DNA from 2 places in the Janthinobacterium sp. DSP2-3-3 genome. Region 2 is predicted to be linked to the other one. Evidence: predicted binding sites of a transcription regulator. Region 2 holds the regulator's gene; the other holds the start of a gene.

Region 1 (9,360 bases), on a different contig from region 2:
GGCCGCGCGCTTGACAGTGGCCAGGGCGGCGATCAGTTCGGGCGGCATCTTTTCCGTGGAGATATGGAAGTGCTCAAGCGAGCGCTGCGTTTGCGCTCCCCACAGCCGGTCGGCGGGTACGTCGATCGGGCCGAAACTGTCGCGTTCGATTCTGCTACTCATGGCATCCCTTTCATCGATGGAGGTGTAACGAGTGTACTCCAGGCGTTAAAAAGGCACAGGATGATGCTGTATTGCATCATTTTTGCCATGGCCCATCTATATTTTTGCGATTTCCTGCCGTTAAAGACAGGCGAGTTCCCCTTATTTATATTGTTATCAAAGCGATTAGTCCATGCAAAGCAGCATTGTTCCCCGTTGGTCCCTGAGCGCGTGCGCCGTCGCCAGTCTGGCCTTGTCGCCCGTCATGGCGGCAGAACTGGGCGAGATGGCGGTGCTGTCGCACGTGGGCCAGCCCTTGCTGGCCGAGATCGAACTGACGGCCCTGGCGCCCGAGGAAGCCAGCGGCGTGGCCGTGCGCCTGGCCTCGCCCGACGTGTACCGCGGCGGCGGCATCGGCATGGATCCGGCCCTGCAAACCTTGACGATCACCCCGCTGGAACGGGGTGGGCGGCACTATGTGCGCGTGACCACCCGGCAAGCGATCCAGGCAGGTCATGTGCATTTGTATTTGTTGTTGGGCAATGGCAGTGGCGGCATCGTGCGCCTCGGTACGCTGTGGCTGACGCCGGCACCGCCCGTCTCCGTCGCCGCCGTCGCCGCCGCCAGTGCGCCAGTCAGGCCAGCTATACCGGCGACTGTGCCTGTGCCGCTGGTGCAGCCACTGCCGCAGCCGCGCGCTGCGCCCGGCGCAACGCCGCCCGATGCCGCCGCGCTGGCGGCCCGCGCGCGCGCCGAGGGCCTGGTGCGTCCGGCGCGCGTGTTTGTGCCGCCGCCCGCCGCGCCCATGCCGGCTGCTCTTGTGTTGCGTCCGCCGCCGTTGCGCCGCGCCATGGCGCCCGTGGCCGCTTGCGCGCCGCAAGCGGATGCTGGGCAGGCGGAAGCGTGCGTGGCGCTGGACCAAAAAAACGCGGCCCTGAATGAAAAACTCGGTGAATTGGAGGGCAAGATCGGCGTCTTGCAAAAGGCGCTGGCGCTGCCCGCCGCTGCGACCGCTGCCGTTCCCCTTGCCGCAGCGTCTGCCGTGGCGGAGGCGCCCCATGCCAAGCCCAAGCCCCTGCATGGGGTGCCAGCGGCTGACAAGGAAAAGAAAGCGGGCGGCAACGGCTTGCTGTGGCTGGGTGTTGCCACCTTGGCCTTCCTGTTGCTGACGGCGCTTATCGTGTATATCGTGCGCAAGCGCAAGCAAGCTGCGGGGTCGGGCGCGCCGTCGAAATACTGGGTCTTGCTGCGCAAGCCGTTCGGCCGCAAGAAGAAGGATGTGCCGGTGCTGACGGAAGCGCTGGAGGAGGAAGCGGCCGAGCCGGAATCGGAGCCGTTCTCGCGTTAGCGCTGCGGCAAGGCCGCGCTCAAATTTGATATAAAAAAAGATATTCAAAAAATACAGAAGGTGATTGTCTAGCGTATTGCCTATTTTTCAAAGATGGTGATATGATTACTCAGTGGACTTGCTCTACGACAAAACAGTCCCAGCCTGTCGCAGTCACCAACGATAGTGTGGCGCGGCAAACAGGTGTAGCGTTGCATAAACGCCTGGGCCTGGAAGCGGTTTGCGATGCCGACGATGTGCTCGTGAACGCCGGATGCAACCGGCAGCGAGGCGGCGCCAGGAGATACCTGGGGTTCGCCTTCCAAATTCCCCCTCCTTGCTTCTTGAGCGCCGCAGATGCCGCGCTCCCTGACACGGCGGCAGATGTAAAAAAAGCACCCTCGGGTGCTGTTTCTGGCGCTGCAAGCTTGCTTATTGAGTTACATGCGGGCGCGTGCGCCTGGCATGGCATTCGACAGCTGCGTCATCCACGGTTCTGTAATCGCGCGGATTTCGCGGTCATTGGCCAGGATTTGCTTGAGCAAATCGATCTTGCGCAGGCGCGAGGCGCCGGCCAGGGCAGGTACGCTGCCCGTCATGGTCGTGCTGGCGACGCTGGCGCACTGGTTTTCCAGAGTATCCAAGCCATCCCAGTCGCTCGAACGTGCGGCCACAACCATTTTATTGGTCATTCCTGCAATATTTTCATACATCGAGAGAACGTCGTTGGAGGTCATGAGCACACCCGTAACTAGTGAATGGATTACTGCTTGTCTAGATTAACGGCGTGCTGATCGGGAACTTGAGGGCGTTTTTGAAAAAAAGTGAAAATAATTTAGATGATTGCTTGTATGCCGCCAGAATCGCCTGCCAAGCCGCATGCCCGCTGGCGTCGCGGTGACAGGGGAGCGTGTTGCGGCGCCTCAAAACGCGTTATGATTTTGCACACTACTGTCGTCACTTTGCCTGAAAGGATCACCATGCGCGTTGTCACTGCTGCCGCTTCCTCTTTCCCTGCTCCCTGGCGCAAGCGCGCCATGGCGCTGGCCCTGTCCGGCATCGCGCTGGCCAGCGGCGCCGTCCACGCGCATGACCAGGAGGCGGTCGCCAGTCCTGCTGCCGTGATGGCGGCGCCCACGGCTGCCTCTGCCTTACCCGGCGACGACTTCTATGACTACGTGAATGGCGACTGGCTGCGCAGCACGGACATCCCCGCCGACCGCAGCAGCTGGGGCTCGTTCGCCATGCTTGCCAACGCGACCAACGAGCGCATCATCAGCCTCGTCGAAGGCTTGGCGGTGGCGCCACAGGCGGATGCATCGGCACGCCAGGTCAGCGATTTTTACCGATCCTGGATGGATGAAGCGGCTATCGAAGCGAAAGGCTGGGCGCCGCTCAAGCCCTTGTTGAGCAAGATCAATGGCATCCGCGACCAGGCGGGATTGGCCCGCGCGCTGGGCGAGAGCTTGCGCGCCGATGTCGACCCGCTCAATGCCACCAATTTTTATACGGAAAACCTGTTCGGCCTGTGGGTGGCGCAAGACTTGAACGACACCACGCGCAATGTGGCTTATCTGCTGCAGGGCGGCCTGGGCTTGCCCGACCGCGCCTTTTACCAGGGAGACAGCGCGCGCATGCAGGGCTTGCGCACGGGCTACCAGACGCATATCGCCGCCATGCTCAAGCAGGCCGGCTACAGCGATGCGCCGGCCCGCGCCGCGCGCGTATTTGCGCTGGAGCAGCAGATTGCCGCCAGTCACGCCAGCCGCGAGGATTCGGCCGATGTCGCCAAGGGCAACAACGCGTGGCGCGCCGCCGACTTTGCCAGCAAGGCGCCAGGCCTGGAGTGGAAAGCCTTCTTCCAGGCGGCAGGGCTGGGCCAGCAGACGGATTTCATCGTCTGGCATCCGACGGCCATGACGGGTAGCGCCGCGCTGGTGGCGAGCGTGCCGCTGGCGACGTGGAAAGATTTCCTGGCCTTCCACGCGATCAACCATTTCAGCACCACCTTGCCGAAGGCGGCCGCCGACCAGCGCTTTGCCTTCTATGGCAGCGCCCTGAGCGGCACGCCGCAGCAGTCGCTGCGCAGCAAGCGCGCGCTGGCTGCGACGAATGCGGCCCTCAGCGACGCCGTCGGCAAGCTGTACGTGGAGCGCTATTTCCCGCCGGAATCGAAAGCCCGCGTGCAGGACATGGTAACGAATATCGTTGCCGCCTTCTCGCGCCGCATCGACAAGCTGGACTGGATGGCGCCGGCCACCAAGGCGCAGGCTCAGGAAAAACTCAAGACCTTGTACGTGGGCGTGGGCTATCCGGAACGCTGGGCCAGCTATGCGGGCTTGCGCGTGGTGCGCGGCGACGCGCTGGGCAATGTGCAGCGGGCGGAGCAGTTTCATTACCGGCAGGAACTGGCCAAGCTGAGCCAATCCCCTGACCGCAAGGCCTGGGCCATGCCGGCGCAGCTGGTCAACGCCGTCAACCTGCCGCTGCAAAATGCGCTGAACTTCCCCGCCGCCATCTTGCAGCCGCCGTTTTTCGATCCGCAAGTATCCGATGCGGCCAATTATGGCGGCATCGGCGCCACCATCGGCCATGAGATCAGCCATAGCTTCGATGACCAGGGCGCGCAGTTCGATGCCCAGGGCAAGCTGCGCGACTGGTGGACGCCGGCCGACCTGGCGCACTTTCAGACGGCATCAAAACAATTGGTGGCGCAGTTCGCGGCTTATAAACCGTTCCCCGACCTGGCCGTGAATGGCCAGCTGACCCTCAGCGAAAACCTGGCCGACCTGGCCGGCGTGGCGGCCGCGCATGACGCATTCACCCTGTCGCAGCAGGGCAAGCCGGCGCAGCCAGTCGCGGACCGCGATTTCTTCAGGGGCTACGGCGTCAGCTGGCGCAGCACGGCGCGCGAAGCGGCGGCGCGCCAGCAAATCCTCACGGATGGCCATGCGCCGGCGCAATACCGTGCCGCCACCGTGCGCAACCTCGACGCCTGGTACCCGGCCTTCGACGTCCAGCCGGGGCAGCAGCTGTACCTGGCGCCGGAACAGCGCGTACGCGTCTGGTAAGCGTGCTGACGTTGCCGGCCGGGGAGCCGGTCGGCAGCGTAAAATGCGCCCATCGATGACAGGAGCGCCATGAAGCCGACCCCACCGCAAGATCCGCAAGACCCCATCCACGCGATCACCGGGCGCACCCTGGCCCATTACGACGCCAGCGCCGAGCAATTTTTCGAGGGCACGCGCGATCACGACGTCAGCCAGAATATCGCCGCGCTGCTGCAGGCCATCGGCAAGCCGGCGCCGTTGGCGATCCTCGACCTGGGTTGCGGCCCGGGCCGCGATCTGAAAGCGTTCACGGCCATGGGGCACCACGCCACGGGCGTCGATGGCTGCCCCCGTTTCGTCGAGATGGCGCGCGCCTACAGCGGTTGCACCGTGTGGCAGCAGGATTTTGTCGACCTCGATCTTCCCACCGCGCATTTCGATGGCGTGTTCGCCAATGCCGTGCTGTTCCATGTGCCCAGCGCCGTCTTGCCCGGCGTGTTGCGTGCATTGCACGCGTGCCTGAAGGAGGGCGGCGTGCTGTTCAGCTCGAACCCGCGCGGCCATAACCAGGAGGGCTGGAATGGCGCGCGCTACGGCAGCTACCACGACGAAGCGACGTGGGCAGCGTATGTGCAGGCGGCCGGTTTTACCCTGGTCGAGCAGTACTACCGTCCGCCTGGTTTGCCGCGCGAACAGCAGCCGTGGCTGGCGACCGTCTGGCGTAAAGCTGCATGACCATGGAGTTGACGGACATTGGGTATGTGTTAGCAAGCGTACAGAGTTTTTGTTAGCTCAAGCGTAGTATGAACCTATCGACACGCAGCAAGCACAGCAAGAAGCTTGTGGCAGTGTGTGAGCCGCAGTACCGGCCTTTCATGGCCGGACTACAGAGGTACCAACTACGTGAGGATATCATCATGAACAAAGATCAAGTCGAAGGTAAACTGAAGGAAGTCGGCGGTAAAATCCAGGAAGCCGCTGGCAAAGTCGTCGGCAGCGAAGAACAGCAAGCCAAGGGCCTGGCAAACCAGGTCGAAGGCAAAGTGCAAAAGAAAGTTGGCGATGTGAAAGATGCAGTCGAGACCATCACGCGCAAGCCATAATTTTTGCTGCAGCATAAAAAAACCGCCGCCTGTCGCAAGACAGGCGGCGGTTTTTTATTGTGGGCACGCTTTACTTTACTTCGCTACGCCCAGGTTTTGCTTGAAGAACATTTCAATTTTCTTATATACGTGGCGCTGGCCCGCGCGCGACGAGATGCCGTGCTTGGCGCCCGGATACGTCATCAGGTCGAATTGCACGCCGCGGTTCACCAGCGCGTCGATCAAGCGCGTGCTGTTGCTGAACAAGACGTTGTCGTCGGCCATGCCGTGCACCAGCAGCAGCGGCGACTTCAAACCGTCGAGGTGGGCGAACACGGTGCTGGCCTTATAGCCATCCACGTTTTCCTTCGGCATGCCGAGGAATTGCTCCGTGTAATGGGTGTCGTACAGCGACCAGTCGGTGACGGGTGCCACCGAGATGCCCATGGCGATCTTGTCGGAGGCAGCCGACAGCAAACGCAGGGTCATGAAGCCGCCATAGCTCCAGCCGAACACGCCGATGCGCTTCGCGTCGACGAAGCTTTGCTTGCCCAGCCAGTCGATGCCGACCAGTTGATCGGCCACTTCGGCTGCGCCCAGCTTGTGATAGATGGCGTCCGTGAAGGCGCGCTCGCGGCGCGACGAGCCGCGGTTATCCAGGCGGAAGACGACAAAGCCTTGCTGCGCCATGTACTGATCGAAGTTGTTGCCCCAGCGGCGAGCCACGTGCTGCGAGTGCGGGCCGCCATACGTCGACAGGTAGACGGGATAGCGTTTGCTCGCGTCGAAGTTCGACGGTTTGACGATGGAATAATGCAGCGTCTGGCCATCGTCGGCTTTCAGGGTGCCGTATTGCGTCGGCAGGTGATCGGCCTTGTATTTCGCGTACGGGTGGCTGGCGTTCAGTGCGTTTTCTTCCAGCCAGCCCACCATCGAACCGTCCGGACGGCGGATGCTGACTTGCGGCGGCGTGGCCGGGTCGGAGTAGGTGTCGACAAACACTTCGCCATTGCGCGAGAACGTCGTGTCGTGCCAGCCATCGGCCTTGGTGACGCGCTGCGGCTTATCGGCCGTGCTGCCATCGAGCGCCAGTGCATAGGTCTGCTTGTCGATGACCGCGTCGCGGTTCGACGAGACGAAGACCTTGCCGGTTTTCTGGTTCACGGCCAGCACGCTGTCGATGCCCCATTCACCGGCAGTGACGGGGTGTAGCAGCTTGCCGCTCATGTTGTACAGGTACAAATGATTGCGCCCCGTGCGCTCGGACGACCAGAGGAAGGTGCCGTTCGACAGGAAGCGCAGGTCGTCATGGATGCTGACCCAGCTTGTCGACGTTTCCGTCAGCAGGGTGCGTTGCGCCAGGGTGGCTGCATCGACGGCGACCAGGTCGAGGGTCTTCTGGTCGCGCGACTGGCGCTGGTACACCAGCGACTTGCCATCAAAGCTCCAGTCGGCGCGCACCAGATAGATGTCCGGGTTCGTGCCCAGGTCCACCTGGCGCTGTGCGCCCGTTTCCGGCGAGACGATCAGCAGCTGCACCAGCACGTTCGGGTCGCCGGCGGCCGGGTAACGCTGTTCCACAACGTCGGTGCGGTCGGCGAAGATTTCGAAGCGTCGCACCACGGGTACGGGCGCTTCGTCGTAGCGTTTATACGCGATGGCGCTGTCGTCGGGTGCCCAGTAGTAGCCGGTGCGCTGGCCCATTTCTTCCTGCGCCACGAATTCGGCTTCGCCGTTGCGGATGGTGCCCTTGCCGTCGGTGGTCAACTGGCGTTCCTTGTTCGTCTTGAGGTCGATCACATAGATGTTTTGATCGCGCACAAACGACACGTAGCGGCCTTTCGGCGAGATTTTCGGGTCCAGCACATTGCCCTTGGCGACCAGGCGCGCCTGGTCCGGGTGGGCTGCGTCGACCAGGTACAGATTGCCGGCCAGCGGTACCAGTAGCTGCTTGCCATCGGGCGACCAGCTGTAGCTGAGAATGCCGTTCAAGCTGGCCGTGCGCTCGCGTTCGCGGCGCGCCTGCTCTTCGGGCGAGATGGTTTCATTCGGCACCAGCGCCTTCGAGTCGACCAGACGGTGCGTGCTCTTGTCCTTCAGCTTGAATTCCCACAGGTCGAGCTGGAACTGGTTGTCGGCGCGGCCGCGCAGGAACGTGACGCGCTCGCCGTCGGGCGAAACCTTCAGGTTGCGCACGCCGGGGCCGGCCAGTGCCGGATCGGCGTGGATGCGTTCCAGGGTCAGCTTGTCAGCCGATGCGGGAACGCTGGCCATCGCGGCCAGAAAACAAAGTATAAAACGCATGGATGTCTCGGTAGTTGGAAGAATGAATGGCACTGCATGCAAAAGGCGAACTTGAGCGTTGCCTAAGCGTAAGACGATACCAGAGCGTGCCTCTTTATGCGATAGCCCCAGCCACGGAAAATGGACGTGCTGGCCGTATTTCCTTCGTTGGAAATGTCCGATAGCCACCTATTTAATGGCGTTTTTCCGGATTCAGGCCAATATCGTACCTGCGATCACGGTCAGGCAGGCGCCGCCTATCCAGGCTTGGCCATCGCGGAAATTGACGGACACGCGGCCGTCGCGTTGCAGACAGGTGCCTTGGCGGACAGTGTAGTCGCCGCCCGCCTGCAGCTGTGCGATGCAGGCGTTGGCGCTGCCCGTGACGGGGTCTTCCACCAGCGCGCCATGTTCGCTGAGCAGCGCGCGCACTTCGTAATCGGCTGGCCCGTCCGCGCCGTGCTGGCCATACAGTGCCAGGCCGTCGGCCCGACACGCGGCCAGCAATGCTGTCAGCGCCGCGATGTCGGCATGCACGGCCAAGCAGGCGGCGGCGCTCGCCAGCGGCACGCACAGCCAGCGGATGCCCATCTCGACGACGTTGCCAGCAGCGGCCGGCGTACCGCCCAGCGCTGCTTGTAGCTGCGGCAGCAGGGCTGGATCGAGCGGGCGCGCGGTGCAGGGCGGCGCCTGGAACGCCAGCACGCCGCCGGCGCGCCGTTCAATCTGCACCAGGCCGACGCCGCATTCCTGGACGATGCGCGCGCCTTTCGGCTGCATGCCCGCGTCGAGCAGGGCGTGCGCCGTGCCCAGGGTCGGGTGGCCGGCGAACGGGAATTCCGTCTCGGGCGAAAAAATCCGCACGCGGTAGTCGGCGGCGGGATCGCGCGGCGCCAACACGAAGGTGGTTTCCGACAGGCCCGTCCAGCGCGCGATGGCTTGCATCTGCGCGTCATCGAGGCCATTGGCGTCGAGTACCACCGCCAGCGGATTGCCGAGGAAGGGCACGCTGCTGAAGACATCGACCTGCTTGAAGGGGCGCGGCTGTGGCATGGCGGGTTCCTGGTCGGATTCCTTGTGGAAGTGTCAGGCGTCGCGCAGGCGCTGCAGCGACAGGCGGTTCAGATACCAGGTCAGCAGCACGGCGGCTACTGTCAAGCCCGTGACCAGGCCGATCCAGAAACCGGCGGCGGCCATCGGCTCGGCCGGCGACCAGATGAAGCCTTGCGGCGCGAGGCCCAGCACGTAGCCGATGGGCAGCGAGAAGCCCCAGAAGGCCAGCAGCTGGATCAGCATCGGCTGGCGCGTCACCTTGTAGCCGCGGATCGCGCAGGAGGTGGCCACCTGCGTGGCGTCGGACAGCTGGAACAGGGCGGCAAACAGCAGCAGCTGTGCGCACAGCGCCTGCACCTGCGGATCGGACGTGTAGGCTTGCGCGATCTGGTGGCGGAAGACGGTGATGACGGTGGCCGAGACG
Region 2 (9,360 bases):
CCAGGGACGCGAGAACGGGCGGCTGGGCCGCAGGGACGGAGGCATCAATATTCAAATACGATTCCAGGCTGCGTCCCGCTGGCGCGCTGGCGGCCGTCGTGGTGGCAGCTCCCGGCGCGCCGCCGTCGGACGCGGGCCAGTACGCCAGCGCCAGCGCTGCCGCGATGGCAGCGGCGATGGCGATGCCGGTAAGTTTGATATTCATCATGAAGTGGCGCGCGTGGACTGGAAACGCACGTTACCACAGGCACGCGGCACAGTCCCGCACGCACGCGAGCCGACTAGCCGCCGGCCTTTTTCGCCTGGTGGCCCAGCTTGGCCAGCGCGGCCAGGATGGTGTCCACGTGGTCGCCCTGCACTTCGATCACGCCATCCTTGACCGTGCCGCCCGAGCCGCACTGCGTGCGCAGCTGCTTGCCCAGCAAGGCCAGCGCAATGGCGTCCAGCGGCAAGCCTTTGACCACGGTGACGCTCTTGCCGCCGCGCCCCTTGGTCTGGCGCGATACGCGCACCACGCCGTCACCGGCAGGTGCCGCCTTGGCTTGCGCCTTGCACGCGCATTGCGCCAGTGGCTGGCGGCATGCGGGACACATGCGGCCCGTTTCGGTGGAATACACGAGACCGCCCAGGGAACTGCTTTTCATGATCGAGAGATAAAAAAGGGAGAAGGCCGCGATTGTACCAAGCGTCGGGGTTCAGTTGGCGGGAGCCGGCGCAGGTGCAGGTGCAATGGGCGCCGTCGGCACTTCCGTCACCGTTTCCGGGATGCCGGACAAAATCGTCACGGCGACCCTGCGGTTGCGCGCGCGTCCTTCCGGCGTGGCGTTCGGCGCCACGGGAATGTTGTCGGCGTGGCCCACGGCCGTCAGGCGCGAGGCTTGCACGCCGCTGGCGATGAACAGGCGCACCACGGCGCTGGCGCGCGCGGCCGACAATTCCCAGTTCGAGGCAAAGGTCGAATTACTGATCGGCTGGACATCCGTATGCCCCTCCACCTGCACGTCGTGCGTATCATCCTTGAGCAGCACGGCCACCGCGCGCAAGGCCTGGTCCGATTCGGCAGTCAGCCCTGCGGCGCCCGGGTCGAACAACACGCTGGCATTGATTTCCACGCTCACGCCGCGGCTCGTCTGCGTCACCCTGACTTTACCTTCCTTGACCAGCGGTGCCAGGGTGGACGTCAGGTCCTGCGCCAAACGCGTCATGTGTTCGCGCTCGCGGCGGATGGCTTCCGTGCGACGTTTCAGGGCGGGATTGGGCAGCGGGATCGCCTGCGGCGCTTCCATGATGATGGGCGGCGCGCCCTTTTCCAGGCTGAAGGCCTGGCCGATGGCGTTCTGGAAGACGCGGTACTTGCCCTCGTTGACTTGCGAAATCGCATACATGACAACAAAGAAGGCGAACAGCAAGGTGATGAAGTCGGCGTACGAGATCAGCCAGCGGTCCTGGTTGTCCGGCTCCTCGTCATACTTCCTGCGCGCGCGCCGCATCATGCTCAGTGCTCGTGCAGCAGGCTGGCCACGCGCTCTTCGATGATGCGCGTATGGTCACCCGTGGCGATGTCGTACAGCACGGCGGCCGTGATTTCATACTGCAGCACGCGGCGCGAGACGATGGCTTTGAGTTTATTCGCCACCGGCAGGAACAACAGATTGGCCAGGCCCACGCCGTAGATGGTGGAGACAAAGGCCACGGCGATGCCGCTACCTAATTTACTCGGGTCGGTGAGGTTTTCCATGACGTGGATCAGGCCCAGCACGGCGCCCAAAATACCGATGGTGGGCGAATAGCCGGCCGCCGATTCCCACACCTTGACGGCCTGGCGCTCGGCCAGCTCGTAGGCGGAGATTTCCACGTCGAGCAGCTGGCGTAGCTTGTCGGGGGCGATACCGTCGACGATCATGCGCAAACCCTTGGCGTTGAAGCGGTCGGCCGTGTTTTCCATCAGGCGCTCGAGCGCCAGCGGGCCGTCGCGGCGCGCCGTCAAACTCCATTGTCCGATGTCACGCGCCAGCGCGGCGCGCGTGTCGGCCGGCGGCAGGAAGACCCAGCGCAGCATTTCGAGGCCGCGCACGAAAGTGCGCAGCTGCGTTTGCAGCAGCACGGCGCCGAAGGTGCCGACAATGACGATGGCAAAGGCGGCCGGCTGCAGCAGGGAGGCCATCTTGCCGCCTTCCAGTGCCTGGCCGACCAAGAGGCCCGCCAGCGCCAGCGCCAGCCCGATTACGCTGGACCAGTCCACGCCAGCTCCCTCAAAGTTGCGCGCAGGCGCGCGACGGCCTGGGTATGCAGTTGCGAGACGCGCGATTCGGAGACACCCATCACCGCGCCGATCTCCTTCAGGTTCAGCTCTTCTTCGTAATACAGGCCCATGAGTATTTTCTCGCGTGGCGGCAGCGCGTCGATGGCATCGATCACGGATTGCCGGAAATCGGTATCGAGCAGGGATCGCAAGGGGTCGCTGTCCTCGTCCACGCAATGGCGGTCGAGGAAGCTGTCATTGCCGTCCGGGTCATGAAAGTCTTCGTAGTACAGCAATTGGTGGCCGCCGCCGTCGCCCAGCATTTCCTGGTAGTCGGGCAGCGACATTTTCAGCAGTTTCGCCACTTCCGACTCCGTCGGCGGGTGGCCCAGGCGCTGCTGCAGGGTACTCATCGCCTCTTCGATCTTGCGCATGTTTTGGCGCATGCTGCGCGGCAGCCAGTCGCTGGTGCGCAATTCGTCAAGCATCGCGCCGCGGATGCGCAGCACGGCATACGTTTCGAACTGCGCGCCATGCGTCTCTTCATAGCGGGTAATGGCGTCGAGCAGGCCGATCATGCCGGCCTGGATCAGGTCATCGACCTCGACCGAAGGCGGCAATTTCGCCTTCATATGGTGCGCCAGACGCTTCACCAGCGGAATGTGCTCCGTCAGCAAATAGTCCTTGTTCGATTTCCCTTTGACCGTGTACATAGGCTGCTTATTGTTTTAACTGCTATCGTGTGCTGATTGATGGAATCAGACGCTGAACTGGTGCGGGCTCCCCGTCTGGTACAAGGTGCCACCAAGCACCGGCGCCGCCGAACGGGCCAGCCGCTCGGCCAGTCCGCGAAACGCCACCGAGGCTCCCGCCAGCGGAAAGGCATCGACCACGCTGCGGCCCAGACGCGCCGCGCGGTGCAGATACTCATCGGCAGGCACCGACCCCATCGAGGTCAGTTTCACGGCCAGGTAGCGGCTCGCCGCCTGCGCCATATTATCGTATACCACCTTTGCCTCGGATTCGGAAGCGCCGGTGACCAGAATGCCAAACGGACGGCGTCCCAGTTCCTGGCTCAGGCGCTTGATCAGGCAGTACGCCGCCTTGATCGAAGTGGCGCTGGTCGAGACTTGCACCACGATGTCGGACGAGGCCATCAGCGGCACGGGGAAGCAATCGCCCTGGTCGGCCACGACGCCGTCGACCAGCACGATGCCGCTCTGGCGCGCCAGCACTTCGAAGGTCTTGCCCAGGCGGCGCAGTTCTTCCTCGCCCGCATAGTCCATGCTGTCCATCAGGTGGTTGCGCGCCCCCAGGCTGGCCACGCCAAAGCCTTGCGGCACTTGGTGGATGACCTGGTTCAAGGCGCACTGCTGGCGCGCCACGTCGCGCAGGCTGGCGCCGTGCGCCAATCCCAGGCGGGCAGCGACACCATCGCTGCCGCCACTGGCGTCGAGCAGCAGCACATCATTGCCGCCGTAGGCCAGCGAGGCGCCCAGGTTGACCAACATGGCACCTTTGTCATCTTGCGGCGTGGCCGATAAAAATGTCAGCACGCGCGGCTGCGGGCCGGCCAGCATGCGGCGCAAGCCTTCGGCCTGGTCGAAATCGAAATTAGCCAAGGTGCACCCCGCGCGCTTCATTGTTGCGGGCGGCCGCCTGCGCCATCAGCAGCGGCAGTTCGGCATCGGAAAACTGCGTCGCCGCCGCATCGCGCTTGAGCTTGAAGGCGCGGTCGATCAGGTAGCCGCGGTCGGCCAGGTACAGATCTTCCGGCACGCGCTGGCCGTTCGACACATAAAACAGGTTCAGCTTCTGGCGGATCACCACGTCGAGCACATTGCCGATCGAAGCCGCTTCATCGAGCTTGGTCATGATGCAGCCGGCCAGGCCGCTGCCCTGGTAGGCGCGCACCACTTCATTCAGGGTTTCCTGGGTCGCCGTGGAATTCAGGCACAGCAGGCGTTTCACATCGGCGCCGGCGCCCGACAGCATGGCCACCTGTTCCGTGACCATCTGGTCGCGCTGGCTCACGCCCACCGTATCGATCAGCACCGTGTGCTTGTTTTTCAATTCTTTCAGGGCGATGCGCAAGTCCGCTTCATCCTTCACCGAATGCACCATCACGCCGAGGATCTTGCCATAGATGCGCAACTGTTCATGCGCGCCGATACGGTAGGCATCGGTGGTGATCAGGGCCAGCTTTTCCGGGCCGTGGCGCATCACGCAGCGGGCAGCCAGCTTGGCCGTGCTGGTGGTCTTGCCGACGCCGGTCGGCCCCACCAGCGCGAACACGCCGCCCTGCTCCAGCATGGCGTCTTCATTGGCCACCGTATTCAGGTTACGGCTGAGGACGGTCTTGATCCAGCGCATGCTTTGCGCGCCATCGAGGCCGGCGGGCAGCTTGTCGATCAGATAGCGCGCCAGGCTGGCCGAAAAGCCGGCCGCCAGCATTTCGCGCAGCACCACGGCTTTTTGCGGCTCGCGCTGCTGCGTCGAGCCCCACGAAATTTCCGCCAGTTGGGTTTCCATCATGCCGCGCATGGCGCGGATTTCATTCATCATGCCGCTCATCTCGGCGGCGGCATTCTCTTTGACGTGCGCCAGCGCGCTGGCCATCATCTGCTGCATGCGGGCCATGTCCACTGGCTCGGAAGAAGCCTGGCGCGGCGCTGGCTGGCGTTGTGTCGGGGTAGCCGGGCGCTGGGCCGGGGCTGCCTGACGCTGCGGCGTGGCGAACTGGGTCTGCAACTGGGGACGGGGCTGGGCCATTTCGGACGCGGCCGGCGGCGAGGCCAGCGAAGCGGCATCGTCATTGGCCAGCGCGAGGATTTCCACCACGCCATCGGCCTGGCGGTTCGACAGGATCACGGCATCGGGGCCCAGCGCTTCGCGCACCTTGCGCAGCGCATCGCGCGACGAGGCGCCCGTAAATTTCTTCACATTCATGACCGGCCTCCCAAGGCGGGGGTGGCGCAATATTGGCTGAACTGTGTGACCATCGTCGACTCCTGTTGCTTGGGTGCTGTCTTCCACATGGACACAGATCACCCGGACAGTTTCCATTATTAGCGATGCTTGGAGGAAACGATCGAAGGAACAGGATGGGAAAGTACCCGTTATTCAGTTTGCCAGCAGGAAATTGATGCTGAAAGTCAAGAATCGGGGCACCGTTCTCGCAGGAACGGCGCCACGATGCATATTGAACAACTATTGTGCGCCCACCAGGCTGGTGACGCGAATGGTCTTGGTTTCCGGCACTTCCGCATGCGACAGCACTTTCAGCTGTGGCAAGGCGCGGCGCAGGAAGCGCGACAGCAAGGCGCGCAGCGGCGCCGGCACCAGCAGCACCGGCGTCAGGCCCAGCGCTTCCTGTTGCTGGGCAGCCAGGCCCGCCTGGTGCGCGATGGTATCGGCCAGGCCCGGCTCGATGCCGGCACCATCGCCGCCATTGCCCATGGCTTGCATCAGCAGGCGTTCCAGGCGGCTGTCCAGGGTCATCACGGACAGTTCGGCCGCGCCGGGGAACAGTTGCTGCACGATGGCGCGCCCCAGGGATACGCGCACCAGCGCCGTCAGCTCGTTCGGGTCTTGTGTATTGACAGTATGCTCGGCCAGGGTTTCGATGATGGTGCGCATGTCGCGGATATGCACGCCCTCGGCCAGCAGGTTCTGCAGCACCTTTTGCAGGGCCGACAGCGACAGCATCTTCGGCACCATGTCTTCCACCAGGCGCGGTGCATCCTTGCCCAGGTGGTCGAGCAGGGACTGTACTTCCGCGCGGCCCAGCAGCTCGGAAGCGTGCGAGGTGATCAGATGATTCAAGTGCGTGGCTACCACGGTGCCCGCATCGACGACCGTATAGCCCATCGATTGCGCCTGGTCGCGCAAGCTCGCGTCGATCCAGGTGGCGGGCAAGCCGAACGCCGGGTCGCTGGTGGCCAGGCCCGGCAAGGTGCCGCTGGCCATGCCGGGATTAATCGCCAGGAACTGGCCGTTGAACGCTTCGCCCACGCCCACTTCCACGCCCTTGAGGGTGATGCGGTAAGCGGACGGCTTCAATTCCAGGTTGTCACGGATATGCACGGGCGGTGCCAGAAAGCCCACTTCCTGGGCAAATTTCTTGCGGATGCCCTTGATGCGCTTGAGCAATTCGCCGCCCTGCGTCTTGTCGACCAGGGGAATCAAACGATAGCCCACTTCCAGGCCCAGGGTATCGACGGGCATGATGTCTTGCCAGCTGGCTTCTTCCTGCTCGGGCGCCACGGTGGCTTGCGGCACGTCGGCCGGCGTCTGCGCCGCCTCTTTTTCCTGTGTGCGTTTCTTGCTAATCAGATAGGCGGAGCCGGCCAGCAGCGCGGCCAGCAGGAGGAAGACCATGTTCGGCATGCCGGGAATCAAGCCCATGCCGCCAATGATGGCGGCGGTAATGTACAGCACTTGCGGCTTGGCGAACAGCTGGCCCACCAGCTGCGTGCCGATGTCCTGATCGCTGGCCACGCGCGAAACGACGATACCGGCCGCCGTGGAAATGATCAGCGAAGGAATCTGCGCCACCAGGCCGTCACCGATGGCCAGCAGGGTGTAATTTTTGAGCGCGTCGGCAAAGCCCATGTCATGCTGCAGCAAACCCACCAGCAAGCCGCCGACGATGTTAATCACGGTGACCATGATGCCGGCGATGGCGTCGCCGCGCACGTATTTGCTGGCACCGTCCATGGCGCCATAGAATTCCGCTTCCTGCGCCACTTCCGTGCGGCGGCGGCGCGCTTCGTCTTCGCCGATCAGGCCGGCATTCAGGTCGGCATCGATGGCCATCTGCTTACCAGGCATGGCGTCCAGCGCGAAGCGGGCGCCAACCTCGGCGATACGGCCCGCACCCTTGGTCACCACGGTAAAGTTGATGATCGTCAAAATGATGAACACCACGATACCGACCGTGTAATTACCGCCAATCAGGAAGTGGCCGAACGCTTCAATCACCTTACCGGCCGCGTCGGCGCCCGTATGGCCTTCCGTCAGCACCACGCGCGTGGACGCCACGTTCAGCGACAGGCGCAGCATGGTCGACACCAGCAGGATGGTCGGGAACGCCATGAAGTCGAGCGGCTTGACCGTGTACAGCGCCGTCAGCAGCACGATGATGGACAGCGCGATATTGAAACTGAAGAAAATATCGAGGATGAAGGCCGGCAGCGGCAGCACCATCATCGCCAGCAGCATGATGATGATGATCGGCGCGGCGAGGCCCTTGCTGGCGTTGCTGCCCATTCCGCTGAGCCAGGCTGGCAATCTCAGGCCGTTCATGGTGTACTTCCTTTATTCTTGTTTGCTGCGTCTGCTGCGGCCTTGATCTGCGATGCGGGGTCGAGCGGATCGAGCTCCGGCGGCACGTCGAGTTTTTTCGGCTTGTCGGGCCGCTGGCCATGGCCACTGCCGTAGCTGCGCAGCTGGAATACATATGCCAGCACTTCGGCCACGGCGCCATACAGCGCCTCGGGAATCTCGTCGCCGATGTCCGTGTGCTTATACAGCGCACGCGCCAGGGCCGGCGCTTCCAGAATGGCGACCTTGTGTTCGCCCGCCAGTGCGCGGATCTTCGCCGCCACCTCGTCGATGCCCTTGGCCACCACCTGCGGTGCGCCGCGCGAATTCTCGCCATACTTCAAAGCCACCGCGTAGTGGGTAGGATTGGTCACCACCACGTCGGCCGTCGGCACGTCGGCCATCATGCGGCGGCGCGACATTTCATGCTGCATCTGGCGAATTTTTGCCTTGATCTGCGGATTGCCGTCCGATTCCTTCGACTCTTGCTTGACTTCCTGCAAGGACATTTTCATCTTGTTGGCGTAGTGCCACATCTGGTACGGGCCGTCGATGGCGGCGATCAAGCCCAATGCGCCCACGATCATCAAAAAGGCCGTGATCAGCAGGCTGATCAAATGGGCCGAACCGGCGCGCAAGGATTCGACGGACAGGCCCAGCACGGCGTCTTTCTGGTGCTGCATCACCATCCAGGCGACGACGCCGACGACGATGGTCTTGGCGACGGCCTTGAGCAATTCCACCAGCGCATTCTTAGAAAACATATTGCCCAGGCCGCGAATCGGGTTGAGCTTGCCAAAATTGGGGGTAAACGCCTTGGAACTGAACAGCCAGCCGCCCACCAGCACGGGCGACGCCAGGGCGACGAGCATGATGGCCAGCGCGTATGGCAGGCAAGTCAGCAAGACCGAGCCCACGTCGTAGCCAATGCGCAACATCATCGCGTCGGGATTGAGGATTTGCTCCCGGTCCAGGGTCAAGCCCGACACCATGACGGCCGTCAGCCGCCGCACGATGGCGTCGCCGGCAAACCACAGACAGCAGCCGGACGCCATCAGCACCGTAAACGTTGCCACTTCACGCGATCGCGGAACATCGCCTTCCTCACGCGCCTGCTCGAGGCGCTTCGGTGACGCGGCTTCGGTCTTTTCTGCGTCGCTGTCTTCCGACATCAATCAACTCCGGTGAAGTCCTGCTGCCTGGTTAGGCGCAATACGGACTGGGCATGACGCATTATCGGTTCAATGACCGCAACGCCATCAAGGGAAAAGGAGGGCTAATCCCCTGCTTTTCCTTTGCTCTCAAGTAACCTTAACGCGACTTGCGCGTCTCGGCCTGTTTCAACGTTTGCTCTATCGCACCAAACAGCGACTTGCCGTCATCACCCAGCATTTCCAACCGAACAACATCACCGAACAGCAAATAGGGCGTACTGGCGACGCCATCGGCGATCATCTCCTGGTTACGTCGCTCAACGATACTGGAAAACCCCTTCTTGACTTCCTTGTTGGCGACGCCGCCCGCACTCAGCACGCTGCCGGCGCGCGCGTTGCGCGTCTGGCACAGATGGGCAAGCAATTGCGGATAATTAAACGCCATGTCAGCGCCCGCGTGGGGCTGGCCCGTCAATTTGCCGTTCAGGCTGCAACGCAGGGCGTAATGCACCTTGCCGCCACGCCATGCATCGCCCAGCTCGTCGGGCGTGATGGCCACAGGAGAGCAGGCCATGGCCGGTTTCGCCTGCAGGAAGCCGTAGCCACTGGATTGCTCGTCGGGCGCCAGCTTGCGCAGGG

The links. Region 2 encodes FliA, which starts transcription of late flagellar genes. Its sites were predicted from a motif close to CTAAAGTTTNNNNNNNNNNNGCCGNTA; they were not measured.
Region 1: the regulator FliA is predicted to act here: its motif matches at 2,249-2,275, upstream of ACP7DE_RS14015 (flagellar protein FliT).

Annotation. Positions count from the first base shown of each region.
Region 1 is NZ_JAFCWA010000006.1:133,218-142,577, forward strand. Features, by position in the region: gene fumC (class II fumarate hydratase) at 1-162, opposite strand, end outside; gene ACP7DE_RS14005 (type IV pilus assembly protein FimV) at 335-1,489, shown strand; gene ACP7DE_RS14010 (hypothetical protein) at 1,570-1,794, opposite strand; gene ACP7DE_RS14015 (flagellar protein FliT) at 1,909-2,160, opposite strand; gene ACP7DE_RS14020 (M13 family metallopeptidase) at 2,449-4,539, shown strand; gene ACP7DE_RS14025 (class I SAM-dependent methyltransferase) at 4,609-5,253, shown strand; gene ACP7DE_RS14030 (CsbD family protein) at 5,436-5,621, shown strand; gene ACP7DE_RS14035 (S9 family peptidase) at 5,697-7,904, opposite strand; gene ACP7DE_RS14040 (PhzF family phenazine biosynthesis protein) at 8,097-8,936, opposite strand; gene ACP7DE_RS14045 (MATE family efflux transporter) at 8,970-9,360, opposite strand, start outside.
Region 2 is NZ_JAFCWA010000003.1:298,276-307,635, reverse strand. Features, by position in the region: gene ACP7DE_RS08125 (hypothetical protein) at 1-208, opposite strand, end outside; gene ACP7DE_RS08120 (translation initiation factor Sui1) at 282-644, opposite strand; gene motD (flagellar motor protein MotD) at 696-1,490, opposite strand; gene ACP7DE_RS08110 (flagellar motor protein) at 1,496-2,242, opposite strand; gene ACP7DE_RS08105 (RNA polymerase sigma factor FliA) at 2,224-2,955, opposite strand; gene ACP7DE_RS08100 (MinD/ParA family ATP-binding protein) at 3,001-3,864, opposite strand; gene flhF (flagellar biosynthesis protein FlhF) at 3,857-5,191, opposite strand; gene flhA (flagellar biosynthesis protein FlhA) at 5,453-7,549, opposite strand; gene flhB (flagellar biosynthesis protein FlhB) at 7,546-8,739, opposite strand; gene ACP7DE_RS08080 (fumarylacetoacetate hydrolase family protein) at 8,879-9,360, opposite strand, start outside.